One region of the Paracidovorax avenae ATCC 19860 genome, then DNA from elsewhere that is predicted to be linked to it. Evidence: riboswitches for the same ligand, from Rfam matches in the RefSeq annotation. Region 1 holds a riboswitch; the other holds the start of a gene.
The links. A riboswitch is a leader RNA that binds a small molecule or an ion and turns the genes downstream of it on or off. The one in region 1 is predicted to bind S-adenosylhomocysteine.
Positions count from the first base shown of each region.

Region 1 (4,786 bases):
ACCGCCGTCGATCGGGCTGTCGTGCCAGCCGGCCACGTCCAGGGCCAGCGCGGCACAGCAGTCGCGCAGGCGCTGCTCCACCTGGGCATACAGGGCCGGGTCGCGCACGATGCCGCCCTTGCCCACCTGCCCCGGCTGCAGCTCGAACTGCGGCTTGACCAGCATCAGCAACTCGCCGCCCGCCTTCAGCAGCGGCACCACCGCCGGCAGGATCAGCGTGAGCGAGATGAAGGACACATCGCCGGTGACGAGGTCGAATTCAGGCGTGATGTCCACGTCCTCGCGCCCCGCACGGCGGCGCAGAACGGTGGGCAGCGCACCCTCGGCACGTGCGCGCGCCCGGGCCTCGCGCTCGGCCTTGAAGGCCTCCACCTCGTGCTCCTTGGCGTCGTCGCTGTCGTCGTATTCGTCGTCCACCTGGCCGCCGTTGCGCATCCAGGCATAGGGCGCCTCGGGCTGGGTTTCGTTGTCTTCCGGATCGCGCTCCACGCGCTCGGACAGGGCTTCTTCGCACGCATCCCGCAGCGATTCGGCGGTCACGGAACGGGCATTCAGCCCCTCCACCCCCACCACGCGCGGGTCGTCCCGCAGCCGCTCGTGCAACTGGCCATGGCCCACGTCCACGCCGATCACCTGCGCCGCACCGTGCTGCAGCAGGCAGTCGGTGAAGCCGCCGGTGCTCTGCCCCACGTCGAGGCAGCGCAGCCCGGCCACCTGCAGGCCGGTGGTGCGCAGCGCGCCCTCCAGCTTCAGGCCGCCGCGCGACAGGTACCGCGCCTCCGCGCCGTCCAGCAACTCGACCTCGGCGATCGCCGGAATGTCGTCGCCGTTCTTCGCCACCTTCGTCCACGGCAGGCTGGCCGCCAGCCGCCACTGCACACCGGCCGCGATCAACCGCTGGGCCTGCGACCGGGTAGCGGCATGGCCGCGCTCCACCAAAAACACATCCGCGCGCATGCGCCTTCCTCTCCAACAGAAGCGGGCCGCACACGCGACCCACCACATTCCAATCGATTGCAGGGCGCTGACGGGATCGTGCCGGCATCACCGCTGCGCCCTCCCGCACGGCACACGTATGGCAGCGTCGCGGCACACCCCCGCGGTCAGCCCACCACCAGGGCACCCGCACGCCCCCAGGCCAGCAGCAGCCGTGCAAGGGCCGCCCCGCCGCACCGGCTGCGTTCCCCCTCCCAGGCGCGAAGCGCCGCCAGAGAGGGGGGAAGGCGCGCAGCGCCTCAGGGGGGTGCTCAGTACCGGTACGTATCGGCCTTGTACGGGCCTTCCTTCTTCACGCCGATGTAGGCAGCCTGCGCGTCGGTCAGCTCGGTGAGCTGGGCGCCGACCTTCTTCAGGTGCAGGCGTGCAACCTTCTCGTCCAGCACCTTGGGCAGCACGTACACCTTGCCGGCCTGGTAGGCGTCGGGCTTGGTGAACAGTTCGATCTGCGCGATGGTCTGGTTGGCGAAGGAGGAGGACATCACGAAGCTGGGGTGGCCCGTGGCGCAGCCCAGGTTCACCAGGCGGCCCTTGGCCAGCAGCGTGATGCGCTTGCCGTCCGGGAAGATCACATGGTCCACCTGGGGCTTGACCTCTTCCCACTGGTACTTCTCGATCGATGCGACGTCGATCTCGTTGTCGAAGTGGCCGATGTTGCAGACGATGGCCTCGTTCTTCATGGCCACCATGTGCTCGTGGCGGATCACGTCCTTGTTGCCGGTGGTGGTCACGAAGATGTCGGCCTTGTCGGCGGCGTACTCCATGGTCACGACCTTGTAGCCTTCCATCGCGGCCTGCAGGGCGTTGATCGGGTCGATCTCGGTCACCCACACCTGGGCGCGCAGGGCGGCCAGGGCCTGGGCACAGCCCTTGCCCACGTCACCGTAGCCGGCCACCAGGGCCACCTTGCCGGCGATCATCACGTCGGTGGCGCGCTTGATGCCGTCCACCAGCGACTCGCGGCAGCCGTAGAGGTTGTCGAACTTCGATTTCGTGACCGAGTCGTTCACGTTGATCGCGCGGAACAGCAGCGTGCCCTTGGCGGACATCTCGTTCAGGCGGTGCACGCCGGTCGTCGTCTCTTCCGTCACGCCGATGATCTCGGCCGACTTGCGGGTGTACCAGGTCGGGTCCTGGCCGATCTTGGCCTTGATGGCGGCGAACAGGATGCGCTCCTCTTCACTAGTGGGGTTGGCCACGACGGACAGGTCCTTCTCGGCGCGCTGGCCCAGGTGCATCAGCAGCGTGGCGTCGCCGCCGTCGTCCAGGATCATGTTCGGGCCTTCGCCCGGCGTGCCCTTGGCGCCGAAATCGAAGATGCGGTGGGTGTAGTCCCAGTAGTCTTCCAGCGACTCGCCCTTGATGGCGAACACCGGCGTGCCGCCCGCGGCGATGGCGGCAGCGGCGTGGTCCTGCGTGGAGAAGATGTTGCACGAAGCCCAGCGCACGTCGGCACCCAGGGCCTTCAGCGTCTCGATCAGCACGGCCGTCTGGATGGTCATGTGCAGCGAACCGGTGATGCGCGCGCCCTTCAGGGGCTGCGCGGCCGCGAATTCCTCGCGGATGGCCATCAGGCCGGGCATTTCGGTCTCGGCGATCTTGATTTCCTTGCGGCCCCAGTCGGCCAGGGAAATGTCGGCGATGGCCAGGTCGGCCTGGGGCTTGAGAACTGCGCTCATGGTTTTTCTCCGTTGAAGAAGGTGGAAACCACGCAATGCCGGGGGAATGGATCACTCACCGCACAAAAGCGTGGGCGAGCGTCGTTGCAAAATGATGATCCGAGCCTCGCGTCCCTGCAATACCCGGGCACCGGGATGTAGGACGCTGCAACGCTCCTCGGAAGACCAGGATTATAAGGAGATCGGGCCCGGGCGGCTCGCCGCTCCCTCATCGCCAACGATATGCCCCGGAAAGGGCCGACAAAGGAACCAGCGCCCATGTCCACACCGCACAGGAGCAACCTGTTCGACCTGCTGCGCATCGCCGCGGCGAGCGCCGTGATCTTCAGCCATCACTTCCATATCACGCGCACGTCCCCACCCTCCTGGCTGCACTCCAACATGGTCGGCGGGGTGGCGGTGATGACCTTCTTCACGATCAGCGGCTATCTGGTCACCCAGAGCTGGCTGCGGCAGCCGCAGGTCATGCCGTTTCTCTTCAAGCGATTCCTGCGGATCTGGCCCGGGGTGCTGGTCGCGGTGCTCAGCAACGTGTTCCTCTTCGGTGTCGTCTTCACTTCGCTGCCTGCTGCGGATTTCCTGGTCCACCCGGAAACGCTGGGCTATTTCCGCAACCTGCTGCTGATCAAGGACTACCCCAACCTGCCCGGTGTCTTTGAAAACAACCCGCTCAAGCATCTGATGAACGGCCCCTTGTGGACCATCCCGATGGAAAGCCTGTGCTACCTCGTACTGGCAGGCGTGGGGTTGCTGGGTGTGTTCAGGTCGCGTGCGATTGCATGCGTTGCGGGCCTGGCCTACATCGCCTTTTTTCTCACGGCCCGTAACGCGGACCTGACCGGCGAGATGCGGCACTGGTTCGAATACCCGGCCTATTTCACCTACGGCGCACTCATCGCCGTCTTCCGCCAGGAATTCCATGCCTGCGCCGGCAGGCTCCTCCTCGTGCTCGCCCCCCTGGCCGCGCTGCTCTTCTTCGGCCTGCACCTGGAGCATTCGGCCGGACTGCTGCTGCTGCCGCCGCTGCTGATTTTCCTGGGCTCGTTGAACGTCCCCTCCCTGGCATTCCTGCAGCGCGGCGGCGATCCGTCATACGGCATCTATCTTTACGGCTGCCCGGTGCAGCAGTCGGTGTATGCCGTCTTCCCGGACATGCCTTTCATTCCAAGCCTGCTGCTGTCGATCGCCCTGGCGGCAGTGGCCGGATACGCTTCATGGCATTGGGTGGAATCGCCCGCCTTGCGTTTCAAGCGATTTTCTCCAAGGATGGGAGCACGGCTCCCGGGTCCCGCCTGAAGGGGCCGGCGGCGCGACGGCGGCCCGGCATGCCGGGCGCAGCCCGGCTCAAGGGGCGCCGCTAGAATATCGCCACTTCCCCCGGCTGCCTTCCCCTTGCGGCGGTGCATTGGCGCACAGCCGCAGCGCCCGTCATTCGACCCTACGCCGCGCCGCGCCGCGCCTTCACCAGAAACACTGTGTCCTACGCTTCCGAAACCCGGCGCCGCCGCACGTTCGCCATCATTTCCCACCCTGACGCTGGCAAGACCACGCTCACGGAAAAGCTGCTGCTTTTCTCGGGTGCGATCCAGATCGCGGGTGCCGTGAAAGGCCGCAAGGCGAGCCGCCACGCCACGTCGGACTGGATGGAAATCGAGAAGCAGCGCGGCATCTCGGTGGCCTCGTCGGTCATGCAGATGGCCTACCGCGACCACGTGGTGAACCTGCTGGACACGCCCGGCCACAAGGACTTCTCGGAAGACACCTACCGCGTGCTCACCGCCGTGGATTCCGCGCTCATGGTGATCGACGCGGCGAACGGCGTCGAATCGCAGACGCGGCGGCTGATCGAGGTCTGCCGGCAGCGCGACACTCCCATCATCACCTTCGTCAACAAGATGGACCGCGAGGTGCGCGAGCCCCTGGACATCCTCGACGAGGTCGAGCGCGAGCTCGGAATGCCCTGCGTGCCCATGACCTGGCCGGTGGGACAGGGCAAGAGCTTCGGCGGCATCATCAACCTGCGCACGCAGGCCATGACGGTGTTCGAGTCCGGCAGCGAGCGCCGGCCGCAGGATTTCGAGACCATTCCTCTCAGCGACGCGGACACCCTG
Region 1 covers NC_015138.1:4,545,688-4,550,473, forward strand. The annotation lists gene ACAV_RS19715 (TlyA family RNA methyltransferase) at 1-957, opposite strand, end outside; gene ahcY (adenosylhomocysteinase) at 1,248-2,675, opposite strand; S-adenosyl-L-homocysteine riboswitch at 2,745-2,840, opposite strand; gene ACAV_RS19725 (acyltransferase family protein) at 2,934-3,971, shown strand; gene ACAV_RS19730 (peptide chain release factor 3) at 4,151-4,786, shown strand, end outside.

Region 2 (4,786 bases), 1.2 Mb from region 1:
CCGCTCGGCCATGTCGTGCAGCTGGTCCTCGCCGATCTTGCCGACGTTGAAGTACGTGCTCTCGGGGTGGCCGATGTAGAAGCCGCTCACGCTGGCGGCGGGGGTCATGGCCAGGCTTTCCGTCAGGCCCATGCCGATCTCTTCGCACTGCAGCACGCGGAACAGGTCCTGCTTGGCGCTGTGGTCCGGGCAGGCCGGGTAGCCGGGCGCGGGGCGGATGCCCTGGTACTTCTCGGCGATCATGTCGTCGTTGCTCAAGGCCTCGCCAGCGGCGTAACCCCAGAGATCGGTGCGCACGCGCTGGTGCAGGCATTCGGCGAAGGCTTCGGCCAGGCGGTCGGCCAGGCTCTTGAGCATGATGGCGGAGTAGTCGTCCAGCGCGTCGATGAAGGCCTGTTCCTTCTTCTCCACGCCCAGGCCGGCCGTCACGGCGAAGAGGCCGGCGTAGTCGGCGATGCCGCTCTCCTTGGGCGCGACGAAGTCGGCCAGGCACCGGCTGGGGCGCATCACCCCGTCGATCACCTGCTTTTCGGTCTGCTGGCGCAGGCCGTACCAGGTCATGGCGACCTCGGTGCGCGTCTCGTCGGTGTAGAACTCGATGTCGTCGCCCACGCTGTTGGCGGGGTAGAGGGCCAGCACGCCGCTCGCGCTGAGCCAGCGGCCTTCGATCAGCTTTTTCAGCATGGCCTGCCCGTCGGCGAAGACGCGGCGGGCCTGCTCGCCCACCACCTCGTCGTCGAGGATGGCGGGGTACGGGCCGGCCAGGTCCCAGGTCTGGAAGAAGGGGCCCCAGTCGATGTACTTTGCCAGCTCGGTCAGGTCGAAATTCTTGAACACGCGGCGGCCCAGCAGGCGCGGCTGCGGGGGCTGGTAGGTGCTGAAGTTGACGGGCGTGCGGTTGGCGCGCGCCTTGGCCAGCGGCCACAGGGGCGTCTGCTTCCTGTTGGCGTGCTGCTGGCGCACCTTGTCGTAGTCGGCGTTCAGCTCTTCGACATAGCTCTGCGCGCCGTCGCCCAGCAGGCTCTGCGCCACGCTCACGCTGCGCGAGGCGTCGGGCACATAGACGACGGGGCCTTCGTAGTGCGGCGCGATCTTGACGGCGGTGTGCACGCGCGAGCAGGTGGCGCCGCCGATCAGCAGCGGGATCTTCCTGACGCGGAAGTGCTCGTCCTTCTGCATCTCGCCGGCAACGTACTGCATCTCTTCGAGGCTGGGCGTGATGAGGCCCGACAGGCCCACGATGTCCGCGCCCTCGACCTTGGCCTTGGCCAGGATCTCGTGGCACGGGACCATGACCCCCATGTTCACGACCTCGAAGTTGTTGCACTGCAGGACCACGGTGACGATGTTCTTGCCGATGTCGTGCACGTCGCCCTTCACGGTGGCGATGACGATCTTGCCCTTGCTGCGCACGTCGCGGCCGGCCAGTTCGTCCTGGCGCTTTTCTTCCTCGATGTAGGGGATCAGGTGCGCCACGGCGGACTTCATCACGCGCGCGCTCTTGACCACCTGGGGCAGGAACATCTTGCCGGCACCGAACAGGTCGCCCACGATGTTCATGCCGTCCATGAGCGGGCCTTCGATCACGTGCAGCGGGCGGCCGCCCCTGGCCAGGATCTCCTGGTAGGCCTCTTCCGTGTCTTCCACGATGAAGTCGGTGATGCCGTGCACGAGCGCATGGGCGAGCCGCTCGCGCACCGGGTGGTTGCGCCATTCGAGCTTCTTGCTCTCGTCCTTGGCGCCGCTCTTGGCGGTCTCGGCGATCTCGACCAGGCGCTCGCCCGCGTCGGGTCGGCGGTTGAGCACCACGTCCTCCACGCGCTCGCGCAAGGTGGGCTCCAGGTCGTCATAGACGCCCACCATGCCGGCGTTGACGATGCCCATGTCCATGCCCGCCTTGATCGCGTGGTAGAGGAACACGGTGTGGATGGCCTCGCGCACCGGGTCGTTGCCGCGGAAGCTGAAGGAGACGTTGGAGACGCCGCCCGACACCTTGGCGCCCGGCAGGTTCTGCTTGATCCAGCGCGTGGCCTCGATGAAATCCACCGCGTAGTTGTTGTGCTCCTCGATGCCCGTGGCCACCGCGAAGATGTTGGGGTCGAAGATGATGTCCTCGGGCGGGAATCCCACTTCATCGACCAGCACGCGGTAGGCGCGTTCGCAGATCTCGATCTTGCGCGCGTAGGTGTCGGCCTGGCCGACTTCGTCGAACGCCATGACCACGGCGGCGGCGCCGTAGCGCTTGACCAGCCGCGCCTCGTGCTTGAACTTCTCCACGCCCTCTTTCATGCTGATGGAGTTGACGATGCCCTTGCCCTGGATGCAGCGCAGCCCGGCCTCGATCACCTCCCACTTGGAGCTGTCCACCATGATGGGCACGCGGGCGATGTCGGGCTCGGAGGCGATGAGCTGCAGGAAGCGCACCATGGCGGCCTTGCTGTCGAGCATGGCCTCGTCCATGTTGATGTCGATGACCTGGGCGCCGTTTTCCACCTGCTGGCGCGCCACGGCCAGGGCCTCTTCGTACTGGCCGTTGAGGATCATGCGCGCGAAGGCCTTGGAGCCCGTCACGTTGGTGCGCTCGCCGATGTTGACGAACAGCGTGCCCTCGCCGATGGAGACCGGCTCCAGGCCGGACAGCTTCATGGGAGGAAGGGAATGGGGGGCGGACATGGGGCTCACCTGCGCGGACGGTGGGAAAGGACAGGTGAGCGTCGTTGGCATCGATTCTTCGGCACAGGCTCCGAGCCTGACGGCGCACCCGCGGCGGTCATGACCGACGCCGGCGGACGGGCCGCTGCAACGCTCCTCGGAGGGCGGGCGGATTTTAAACGGGGACGGCGTCGGGCCGCCGGGTAGGTCCTACCGCACGGGCAGGAACTGCAGGAAGGTGCCGCCCACCAGGTTCTGCACGTAGCTGATGGCGGCGCGGCGGTACTTCTCGGCCACCACGGCGGCCAGCAGGTCGAGCCGGGCGATGATCTTGCCGAACTCGCGCTCGAAGCTCACGTTGCGCACGCCCGGGCCGATCTCGTCAGCCAGCAGCAGCGGCCGGCCGTCGGGGCCCTGGCGCTGGGCGATGAGCCAGACGGCGATTTCCACGTTGCGCGCGGCGTTGTAGAGGTGCTGCGCGTCCAGTCCGTCGATCAGGAAGAAGCGGGTCTTGCCGCCGTGGGCGGTGACGATCATGTCGGCCGTGGCGTGGATGACCGCGGCCACGCGGTCGCCCGCGAACTCGGGGCTGAGCGAGTAGGCCAGCGCGGCGATGTCGCGGCGCCCCTGCAGCGGCGCCCAGGGCTGGCGCTGCTCGATGGCGTCGCGCACGCGCTGGCCGGCCAGGATGCGGCCCGGCAGCTGGTCCGGCGCCTGGCCCTTGCGCCACTCGGCCGGATTGCGGCGGTAGAGCTTGTCCATCAGCAGGTAGAGGCTGTCCAGGTTGGCGCGCATGCCCAGCGTGGCCATGCGGTTCACGTCCGACTGCGCCAGTTCGGCGGGCTCGACGTCGGCAGCCTGCACCTCGCCGCGCTCGGTGTGGGCGGGCGTTCCACAGCCGGCCAGCAGCGCGCCGGCCAGCGCGCAGCCCTGCCCCAGCAGGCAGCGGCGGGAAAGAGGGAAGTCGGCCTTCGTCATCACCTTCGGATTATGGGCAGGCGCCGGGCGCCTTCTGCCCGGCGCCGTGCTGCAGCGCACCAAATGCAGGCGCCGCCGGACGGGGCGCGGCGCAGCGGACATCGTCCTTCTGCGAAAGGTGGCCCTTCCATCCGGTAATTCCGAAGGCCCTGCAACGATTTCATGCTCCTGTTTTTGAGTCTGGCACGCAAATCGCTTTGATGGGGGCACTGGTCTGACCTGTCAGGCCACCGAACCACCGGAGCCCATGCACCGCATCCCCTCTTCCGTCGCGCAGACGCTGCAGCAGCAGATCCTGAGCGGCCACTATGCCAGCGGCAGCCCGCTGCCCGCGCAGCGCGAACTGGCGCAGCGCCTGGGCATCAGCCGGGCCTCGCTGCGCGAGGCGCTGTCGGTGCTGGAGACGCTGGGGCTGGTGGACATCCTGCCCGGCCGGGGCGTGATGGTGCGGGGCCCGCATGCCAGCGGCGAGCGCACGCACCGTGCCTTCGCCACGCCCGAGATGGGCACCCTCTCGCCACGACAGCTGATCGAGCTGCGGCTCGTGCTGGAGCCCGGATGGACGGCCCTGGCCGCCGGCCGTGCCGACGCGGGCGCGCACCACCAGCTGCAGTGGCTGCAACAGCAGCAGTCCGGCGCGCTGCGGCGCAACGACCTGCTGAGCGCCGCCGAGGCGGACCTGCATTTCCACCTGCTGCTGGCGCAGCTGTCGGGCAACCCCGGCCTGGTCGCCATGGCGCGGCAGCTGGAGCCGGCCATCGCCCACAGCCTGCGCCTGCCGTTCGCCCGCACCGGCGCCGACGACGAGCCGGCCCGCGAACACGACGCGATCGTGCAGGCGTTGCGCGCGGGCGATGCCGCGGCCAGCGCCCAGGCCATGCACGCCCACCTGCTGTCGGCGGCACGCCGCGGCGGCATCGACATGGATGCGCCGGAGCCGCCCGCGGCCGGCACGCCGGTTTCCTTTCGCCTCGTCCCCCCCTCCCCCCCGTTCCCCGAAGGAGTTTTCCAATGATCCGCACCGCCACTTCCCCCTCGACCGCCCGCCGCGGCGCCCTCCGCGCCCTGCTGGCCGCCACCGCCTTCGCGGCCGCAGCCCTGGGCGGCGCGGCGCCTGCCCATGCCGACGTGTTGGCCAACATCCAGAAGGCCGGCG
Region 2 covers NC_015138.1:290,824-295,609, reverse strand. The annotation lists gene metH (methionine synthase) at 1-2,673, opposite strand, end outside; S-adenosyl-L-homocysteine riboswitch at 2,703-2,817, opposite strand; gene ACAV_RS01290 (hypothetical protein) at 2,863-3,630, opposite strand; gene ACAV_RS01285 (FadR/GntR family transcriptional regulator) at 3,878-4,645, shown strand; gene ACAV_RS01280 (transporter substrate-binding domain-containing protein) at 4,642-4,786, shown strand, end outside.
Region 2: it holds a riboswitch for S-adenosylhomocysteine, as region 1 does, so the genes downstream of both, metH (methionine synthase) here and ahcY (adenosylhomocysteinase) in region 1, are expected to answer to the same signal.